DNA from 2 places in the Micromonospora sp. M42 genome. Region 2 is predicted to be linked to the other one. Evidence: riboswitches for the same ligand, from Rfam matches in the RefSeq annotation. Region 2 holds a riboswitch; the other holds the start of a gene.
What was found. A riboswitch is a leader RNA that binds a small molecule or an ion and turns the genes downstream of it on or off. The one in region 2 is predicted to bind cobalamin.
Positions count from the first base shown of each region.

Region 1: linked by a shared signal. The riboswitch ahead of MCBG_RS01835 (ribonucleoside-diphosphate reductase subunit alpha) and the one ahead of MCBG_RS11050 (magnesium chelatase subunit D family protein) in region 2 are both predicted to bind cobalamin.

Region 1 is NZ_KK037233.1:496,448-500,853, forward strand. Features, by position in the region: gene MCBG_RS01830 (ribonucleotide-diphosphate reductase subunit beta) at 1-118, opposite strand, end outside; gene MCBG_RS01835 (ribonucleoside-diphosphate reductase subunit alpha) at 109-2,505, opposite strand; cobalamin riboswitch at 2,618-2,834, opposite strand; gene MCBG_RS01840 (PrsW family glutamic-type intramembrane protease) at 2,955-3,782, shown strand; gene MCBG_RS01845 (LysE family translocator) at 3,818-4,406, opposite strand, start outside.
Region 2 is NZ_KK037233.1:2,443,169-2,447,574, forward strand. Features, by position in the region: gene MCBG_RS11040 (cobalt-precorrin-4/precorrin-4 C(11)-methyltransferase) at 1-589, opposite strand, end outside; gene MCBG_RS11045 (bifunctional cobalt-precorrin-7 (C(5))-methyltransferase/cobalt-precorrin-6B (C(15))-methyltransferase) at 586-1,794, opposite strand; cobalamin riboswitch at 1,849-1,993, shown strand; gene MCBG_RS11050 (magnesium chelatase subunit D family protein) at 2,040-4,022, shown strand; gene cobO (cob(I)yrinic acid a,c-diamide adenosyltransferase) at 4,022-4,406, shown strand, end outside.

The DNA.
Region 1 (4,406 bases), 1.9 Mb from region 2:
TCCTGATCGCGTCCTTGAACCGGTCGAAGAAGCGCGGGTAGCGCATCGGCCGCAGGGTCAGGTCCATGCCGGGGTCGAGCAGCATGTGCCGGGTCGGTGCGGTGGTGGTCACTGGCATGCCTCGCAGCTCTCGGGGTTCTCCAGGGAACAGGCCAGCGCCTCGTCGTCGCTCACGGCGGAGACCACGCCGGGCACCGGGGCGGGCACCGGGGCGACGGTGGCCTGCTGGATGCGGGTGGCGGGACGGGAACGCAGGTAGTAGGTGGTCTTCAGCCCGGCCTTCCAGGCGTACAGGTACATCGAGGACAGCTTGCCGATGGTCGGCGCGCTCAGGAACAGGTTGAGCGACTGGGACTGGTCGACGAACGGCGCCCGCGCGGCGGCCAGGTCGATCAGCGCCCGCTGCGGCAGCTCCCAGGCGGTGCGGAACAGCTCCCGCACCGGCGCGGGCAGCTCGGTGATGTCCTGCACCGAGCCCTCGGCCCGCTTGATCCGGTCGCGGACCTGCGGCGTCCACAGTCCGCGGGCCTTCAGCTCCCGCACCAGGTACGTGTTGACCTGGAGGAACTCCCCGGACATCGTCTCGCGCTTGAACAGGTTGGACACCTGCGGCTCCACGCACTCGTAGCAGCCGGCGATGGAGGCGATGGTGGCGGTCGGTGCGATCGCCACCAGCAGCGAGTTGCGCAGCCCGCCTGCGGCGATCCGCTCGCGCAGCGCCGCCCACCGTCCGGCCTGCGCCGGCTCCGCGCCCCACAGGTCCGGGTGCAGGTCACCCTTCGCGGCCCGGGTCTGCGGGTACGCCGGATGCGGCCCGAACTGCTCGGCCAGCCCGGCGGAGGTCTCCAGCGCGGTCAGCAGGATCTCCTCCTGCACCCGGGTGGACAGCTCCTTCGCCTCGGGGGAGTCGAACGGCAGGCGCAGCGTGAAGAACGCGTCCTGCAACCCCATCAGGCCGAGCCCGACCGGCCGCCAGCGCGGGTTCGACGCCGCCGCCTGCTCGGCCGGGTAGTAGTTGATGTCGATCACCCGGTCGAGGAACACCACAGCGGTGCGGACCGTGGCGCGCAGCCGCTCCCAGTCCACCCCGTCGGCGGTGACGTGGGCGCCGAGGTTCACCGAGCCGAGGTTGCACACCGCCGTCTCGGCGTCGTCGTTCACCTCCAGGATCTCGGTGCACAGGTTGGACAGGTGGATCACGTTGCCCGGCTCACCGGTCTGGTTGGACAGCCGGTTCGCGGCGTCCTTGAACGTCATCCAGCCGTTGCCGGTCTGCGCGAGCGTGCGCATCATCCGCCCGTACAGGTCCCGGGCCCGTACCGTGCGGACCGCGTTCTTCTCCGCCGCCCGGTACGCGGCGTCGAACGCCTCCCCGTACAGGTCGGGCAGCTCCGGGGCGTCCGACGGATCGACGAGCGACCACTCGCCGTCGGCCTCGACCCGGCGCATGAACTCGTCCGGGATCCAGTTGGCCAGGTTGAGGTTGTGCGTACGCCGGGACTCCTCGCCGGTGTTGTCCCGCAGCTCCAGGAACTCCTCCACGTCCGGGTGCCACGGCTCCAGGTAGACGCAGGCCGCGCCCTTGCGCCGGCCGCCCTGGTTGACCGCGGCCACCCCGGCGTCGAGCGTCTTGAGGAACGGCACGATGCCGTTGGACCGGCCGTTCGTGCCCCGGATCAGCGCGCCCCGGCCGCGCACCCGCGACCAGGCGATGCCGATACCGCCGGAGAACTTCGACAGCTTCGCCACCTGGTGGTAGCGCTCGTAGATCGAGTCCAGCTCGTCGCGCGGCGAGTCGACCAGGAAGCACGACGACATCTGGGTGTGCCGGGTGCCGGAGTTGAACAGCGTGGGGGAGCTGGGCAGATAGGCCAGGCTGGACATCAGCCGGTAGAAGCCGACCGCCTCGCCCGGGGTGCGGGACAGCCCGCAGGCCACCCGCAGCAGCCAGTACTGCGGCGTCTCCACCACCAGCCGCGACTGCGGGTGCCGCAGCAGGTAGCGGTCGGCCACGGTACGCAGTCCGAAGTACTCGAACCGCCTGTCGCCGTCCGGGTCCACGGCGTCGTCGAGCTTGCGGGCGTGCCGGGCGACGAACGCGGCCGTCTCGTCGCCGATCAGCCCCAGCCCGTGCGCGTACGCGATCGACTGGCTGAAGCTCGCCACGCCCTGACCGCGGACCTCCTTGTCCACGTACGCGGCCAGCAGCCTTGCCGCCAGCTTCGAGTACTGCGGCTCCTCGCCGATCAGCTCCGCCGCGGTCTGGATCGACAGCCGGTCCAGCTCGGCGGTGGTCGCCCCGTCGTAGAGCCCGCTGATCGTCTTGGTGGCCACCCGCAGCGGGTCCACCTCGTCCAGGTCGGCGACCCAGCGTTCGACCGCCCGGACGATCTTGCCGACGTCCACCGGCTCGGTGTCGCCGTCCCGTTTGCGTACCCGCATCGCCGGCCGGCGGGCCTCGGACCCGCCGCCGGTGGCCGGCGGGCTTTCCTGCACGACAGTCATGACCTCTCCTCGCTGTCACCGTCTGGAGACGGCGGGAGACGCCAACGGGCACGGCGCGGCCGGCCCGGCTGCTGGCGTCGGTCGTCCCGCGCGACCTCCGGCCGCCGTACGCGGAGGCGCACGGCGCGCTGGCAGGTCTTCGGACTCGCGGGCCCGACCGGGGTCGCCGGTCGCCTACCGGCCGTCGCTTCCCAGGCCGGTGGCCCAGTGCTGTTGACGGCTGTCGTTCCCACTCACCGCTGCGGGGCAGTCCCGGATTTCCACCGGGTTCCCTCTTGCCTCGGCCCCGCCCCGGAGGGCTCGGCCGAACCAGCTGCGGCACCACCATATATGGCGGTGGGGGCGGTTGGGCAACACCAGATGTCGTGTCGGGCGTGTCGCATGGATCTCACTGTCCACAGTGCCTACCCCCGATGCCGGCGCTCGCCGCCGGGCGCGATACTCGGCGTATGGGGAATACCGGACGCCGCTGGGCGTGGGTGGCGGTCCTGCTCGTCGGCGTCGGGCTTCACCTGCTGGTGCTGGAGACACTGTCCGGCACCGGCACCGTCACGTTCGTACCGGCGCTGATCGTGCTCGGCGCGTGCGTCGCGCCCGCCACGTTCCTGGCCTTCGCCCAGGGGCGGCCGGCCCGCCGCCCGGTCCCCGGCTCCGTCGTCGGCGTCGCCGCGCTTCTCGGCGGCGTGGTCGGCGTGGTCGCCGCCGGCTGGCTGGAGTACGGCACGCTGCACCGCCTCGGCGTCCTGCCGATGGCGCTCGTCGGCCTGGCCGAGGAGACCGCGAAGCTGATCGTGCCGGCCGGCATCCTGCTGCTGTGGCGGCGGCACCGGTCACCGGCGCAGGGCCTGGTGATCGGCGTGGCCTCCGGCGCCGGGTTCGCCGCGCTGGAGACCATGGGGTACGCGTTCGCCGCGTTCGTCGGGTCGGAGGGCAACCTCGGCGCCGTCGAGCGGACGCTGCTGGTTCGCGGTCTCACCGCGCCCGCCGCGCACCTGGCCTGGACCGGGCTGACCGCCGCCGCGTTGTTCACGTTCGCCGCCGCGCCCGGCGGCCGGAGACTGGCGGCGTTCCTGCTCACCTTCGCCGCCGCCGTCACGCTGCACACCTGCTGGGACACGTTCGGCACGCAGCCCGCGTACGTGTTCATCGGCGGTGTGTCGCTGGGCTGGGTGCTGCTGCGCCTGCACCTGGACCGCGAGCGGCCCGCCGCCCCGCCCCGGGCGCCGGAGCGTGATCCTCACCAGCTCGCCGAGGTGGCGGGGTCGGAGCCCTCCTGATGCCGCCATCTCGGCGAGCTGGAGTCGAGCAAGCGTCAGCCGGCGGCCAGCCGGACACCGAGCGCGACGAAGGCGACAGCGCAGAGCCGGTCGACCCGCCGCGACCAGCGGCTGTCGCCCCAGCGGCGGGCGAACCGCCCGGCGCCCACGCCGAGAGCCAGGTCCACGGTGAGCTGCACCGCGACGAACAGCGCGCCGAGCAGCACCAGCTGTGCCGCCACCGGGCCCGCGTCGGGCCGGACGAACTGCGGCAGGAACGCCACGCTGAACAGGATCATCTTCGGGTTGAGCAGGTTCGTGAGCAGCCCGCGCCGGAACGCCCGCCCGGCGCCGCCGCCGTCCGCCCCGTCCGCCGCGACGCCGGGCCGGCCCGTGCCGCGCAGCGCCCGCAGGCCCAGCACGATCAGGTACGCCGCACCGGCCCACCGGATCGCGGTGAACAGCACCGGGGACGCGGCGATCACGGTGGCGAGTCCGGCCACCACGGCGGCGACGTGCACCGCCTCCCCGGCCGCGACCCCGAGCGCCGCCACCGCCCCGGCCCGCGCGCCGTACCGGGTGGCGTTGGCGAGCACGAACATCATGTCCGGCCCGGGGGTGAGCATGAGCACCACGATCGCGGCC
Region 2 (4,406 bases):
GCGGCTGCGACACCCGGTGCACCACGACTATGGGGCAGTCGTGGCCGTAGTAGCCGGCCAGTTCGGCGGCCAGCTCGCGGGTACGCGTGACCGCCAGGTGCAGGGCGAGCGTCGCGCCGGTCGCGGCGAACGCGGCGAGCTTCTCTCCCGACGGCATGACCGTGGACCGGGCCTGCGCGCGGGTGAGCACGACCGACTGGGCCAGCTCCGGGACGGTCAGCTCGGCGCCGACGGCGGCGGCAGCAGCCGCATAGGCCGGCACGCCGGGCGTGACGTCCCACGGGACCCGGGCGGCGTCGAGCCGGCGTGCCTGCTCGTGCACCGCCGAGTACAGCGACGGGTCACCGGAGCACAGCCGTACGACCTCGGACCCGTCGGCGTGTGCCTGGACCAGGTGCGTGGTGATCTGGTCCAGGTCGAGGTGCTGGGTGTCGATCAGCCGGGCGTCGTCACGGCAGTGCTCCAGCACCTCGGCGTCGAGGTACGTGCCCGGGTACAGGCACACGTCGGCGGACTCGAGCAGGCGTACCGCGCGGAGGGTGAGCAGGTCGGCGGCGCCGGGCCCGGCCCCGACGAAATGGACGGTCATGAATCTCCCTTGACGATGGACCACTGGCTGACTGCCCGTGCGGGCGTCCAGCCGGTGAAGCCGCCGAGCGGTTCGGCGCGTTCGACGTGCAGGCGGACGAGTTCACCGCCGCGCCGGCTGTGCTGCTTCAGCAGCACCGCCTCGGTCTCGGCGGTGACACCGTGCACGACGAGCCGTCCACCGGCGCCGAGCGCATCCCAGCAGGTGTCCAGCACGCCGGGGACGGTGGCCCCGCCGCCGACGAACACCGCGTCGGGACGGTCCAGGCCGGACAGGGCCCCGGGCGCCGAACCCTCGACCAGACACAGACCCGGCACGCCGAGGGCAGCGGCGTTGCGGTGCACCAGCGCGGCCCGGTCGGAGCGGGGCTCCACCGCGATCGTCCGTGCCGTCGGCCAGGCCCGCATCCACTCCACACCGATCGAGCCGCTGCCGGCGCCGACGTCCCACAGCAGCTGACCGGGCGCGGGCGCGAGCCGGGCCAGGGCACTGGCCCGCAGGTCACGTTTGGTGATCTGCCCGCCGTGCTCGAACGCGTCGTCGGGCAACACGCCGCCCGAGGCCCAGCCCGGACCGGCACCGCAAGCTTCGACAGCGAGAACGTTCAACCGCGGCACGTCGTTCAGGTCCCACCCGGCCGCGGTGGTCGCGGTACACGACTCACCGGCGGCACCGAGGTCACCGAGCACGACCAGCCTGGACTGCCCCCAACCGAGCCCGGTCAGCACCGCGGCCACGGCCGCGGGTGTCGTCTCGTCGCTGGACAGCACGAGCAGCCGGCGCCCGGCCGAGAGCGCAGGCACGATCAGCCGTAGGTCCCGGCCGACCAGGCTGACCGTGGTGACGGACTCGGCCGGCCATCCGAGACGTGCTCGGGCGAGGGCTACCGAGGAGACCCCGGGCACGATCGTCACGCGCTCCGGGCCCAGGACGTCCAGCAGCGTCGTGCCGATACCCGACACGAGCGGGTCGCCGGAGGCCAGCACGACAACCGGCCCTCGCGCGGAGGCGAGCACACCTGGCAGATTGTCCCGCAGCGGCGACGGCCACGCCACGCGCTGCTGGCCGTCGACGGGCGGCACCGCCTCGAGGTGCCGCCGCCCGCCGAGCAGCGTCGCGGCCGCCCGCACCAGCGCCCGGGACGGCTCCGGCAGACCCACCCACCCGTCAGCCCCGATCCCCACCACGGTCACCCGCTCCTCCATGGAGATGCACCCTAGCCGCCCACCGGCCCTTGCCCCGGCCACCGGGGCGTCTATGGTGATGCACAGGTTCGAGGTGCCCCACGACCGTGGTCGCGGGGAGAATCTGGGAAGCCGGTGAGAATCCGGCACAGGGCCCGCTGCGGTGATCCAGGCATTGACCTGGGAAGTCCGAAGACCGGCCTCGATCCGATCCACGGCGCATGCCGCGTCGTGGACCGCCATGGCAGATCGAGCGGGAGCCCTACATGCCAGCGCAGTACCCCTTTTGTGCCGTCGTCGGCGCCGACGACATGACTCTCGCCCTCACCCTGGTCGCGATCGATCCGCTCATCGGCGGTGTCCTGATCCGCGGGGAGAAGGGCACTGCCAAGACCACTACCGTGCGCGGCCTCGCCGAGGTGCTCCCGGCGGTACGGGTCTATGCGGGCGACCGGTTCTCCATCGACCCGGACGATCCCTCGGCGGTCTGCCCCGACGGGCCGTTCGACGTGCCCACGCCCGTCGTCGAACGGCCGGTACGCCTCGTCGAACTACCCGTCGGAGCCGGCGACGACCGGGTGACCGGATCGCTGAAGCTCGATGCCGCGCTGCGAGACGGCGTCGTCGCGTTCGAGCCTGGCCTGCTGGCCCGGGCCCATCGTGGCCTGCTGTACGTCGACGAGGTCAACCTGCTGCCGGACCACCTGGTCGACCTGCTGCTCGACGCCGCGGCGACCGGCCGGGTCAGCGTCGAACGCGACGGTGTCTCGGTCGAGCATGCCTCCCGGTTCGTGTTGATCGGCACGATGAACCCGGAGGAGGGCGAACTGCGCCCGCAGCTGCTCGACCGGTTCGGCCTGACGGTCGAGGTCGCCGCCCCGCGTGACCCCGTCCTGCGGGTGCAGGCGGTCCGCCGCCGGCTCGCATTCGACGCCGACCCGGAGGGCTTCGCCACACGCTGGGCCGGCGAGCAGGAAGCCCTGCGCACCCGGCTGGCCGCCGCCCGGCGCTCGCTGGCCGGTGTCGTGCTCGACGACGAGACGCTGACCAGGATCGCCGAGCTGTGCGCCGCGTTCGACGTGGACGGCCTGCGTGCGGACCTCGTCACCGCTCGCGCCGCCGCGGCGCACGCGGCCTGGCGGGGACGTACGCGAGTGACACTCGAGGACATCCGCATCGCCGCCCGTCTCGCGCTGCCGCACCGCCGCCGCCGCAACCCCTTCGACGAGCCCGGCCTGGACCAGGACCGCCTGGACGACCTACTCGGCCACAACGACCCCGACCCCGGACCCGACGGTCCCGGCGGCGGTCTGCCCGACGACACCGGGCACGACGGATCGGCCGGGGACGTGCCCGGCTCTCCCGGCGAGAGCCCGCCCGTACCGGAGCCCGAACGGCAGGCCGCCACATCGATGGCATCCGCGGGCGAGCCCGCACGTGCCCGCTTGCTGGTCGTGAAAGGAACCGGCGACGGTCAGGCCGGCCGGCGGTCCCGGGCACGAACACCGCAGGGCCGTGTCGCCGGGCAGCGGCGGCGCACGTCCGGCGACGGCCGGCTGCACCTGCCGGGCACCATCACCGCGGCGGCGCCGCATCAGCATTCCCGGGGTGGCTTGACCGGCGGTCGCGGCCTCGCGCTCGTGCCCGGCGACCTGCGCCGGGCCGAGACCGTCGGGCGCGAGTCGAACCTCGTGCTGCTGTGCGTGGACGCGTCCGGTTCGATGGCGGCCCGCCGCCGCATGGAGCAGGTCAAGACCGCTGTGCTGTCGCTGCTGCTGGACGCCTACCGCCGCCGGGACAAGGTCGCACTGGTGACGTTCCGCCGGCACACCGCCGAGGTCGTCCTGCCACCGACCGGCTCGGTCGACGTCGCCTCCCGCCGCCTGGCCGACCTACCGGCCGGTGGCCGGACCCCGCTCGCGGAGGGCCTGGAACGCAGTGGGGAGGTGCTGCGCCGGGAGGCGCTGCGCGACCCGTCCCGCCGGCCCCTGCTCGTCGTGGTGACCGACGGCCGCGCCACCTCCGGCCCGGACCCGCTGGGTCGTGCCCACCGCGCCGCCGCCGCGCTCGCCACCAGCGGTGTCCAGGTCGTCGTCGTGGACTGCGAGACCGGACGATTCCGGCTCGGCCTCGCCGCCCGGCTTGCCACTCATCTGAGGGCCGAGCACGTGCCGCTCGGTGAAGTGACCGCCGACGGGCTCACCGGGGTCGTTCGCACGGCGACCGCTCCGCGGGCGGGGGTGGCCTGATGCCGCAGGGTAAGCCGCTCACCGTCCCGGACGACGGCAGCACCACCCGCCAGCGGCGCAACCGGCCGCTGCTGATGGTCCACACCGGAAACGGCAAGGGCAAGTCGACCGCCGCCTTCGGTATGGCGATGCGCGCTTGGAACCAGGGCTGGGACATCGGGGTGTTCCAGTTCGTGAAGTCGGCCAAGTGGCGCATCGGGGAGCAGACCGTCCTGGAGAGGCTCGGGCTGCTGCACGAGCAGACCGGCGAAGGCGGGCCAGTCGAGTGGCACAAAATGGGCTCCGGATGGTCCTGGAGCCGTAAGAGCGGCACCGAGGCGGACCACGCCGCGGACGCCGCCGAGGGCTGGGCGGAGGTGAAGCGCCGTATCCAGGCGGAACGGC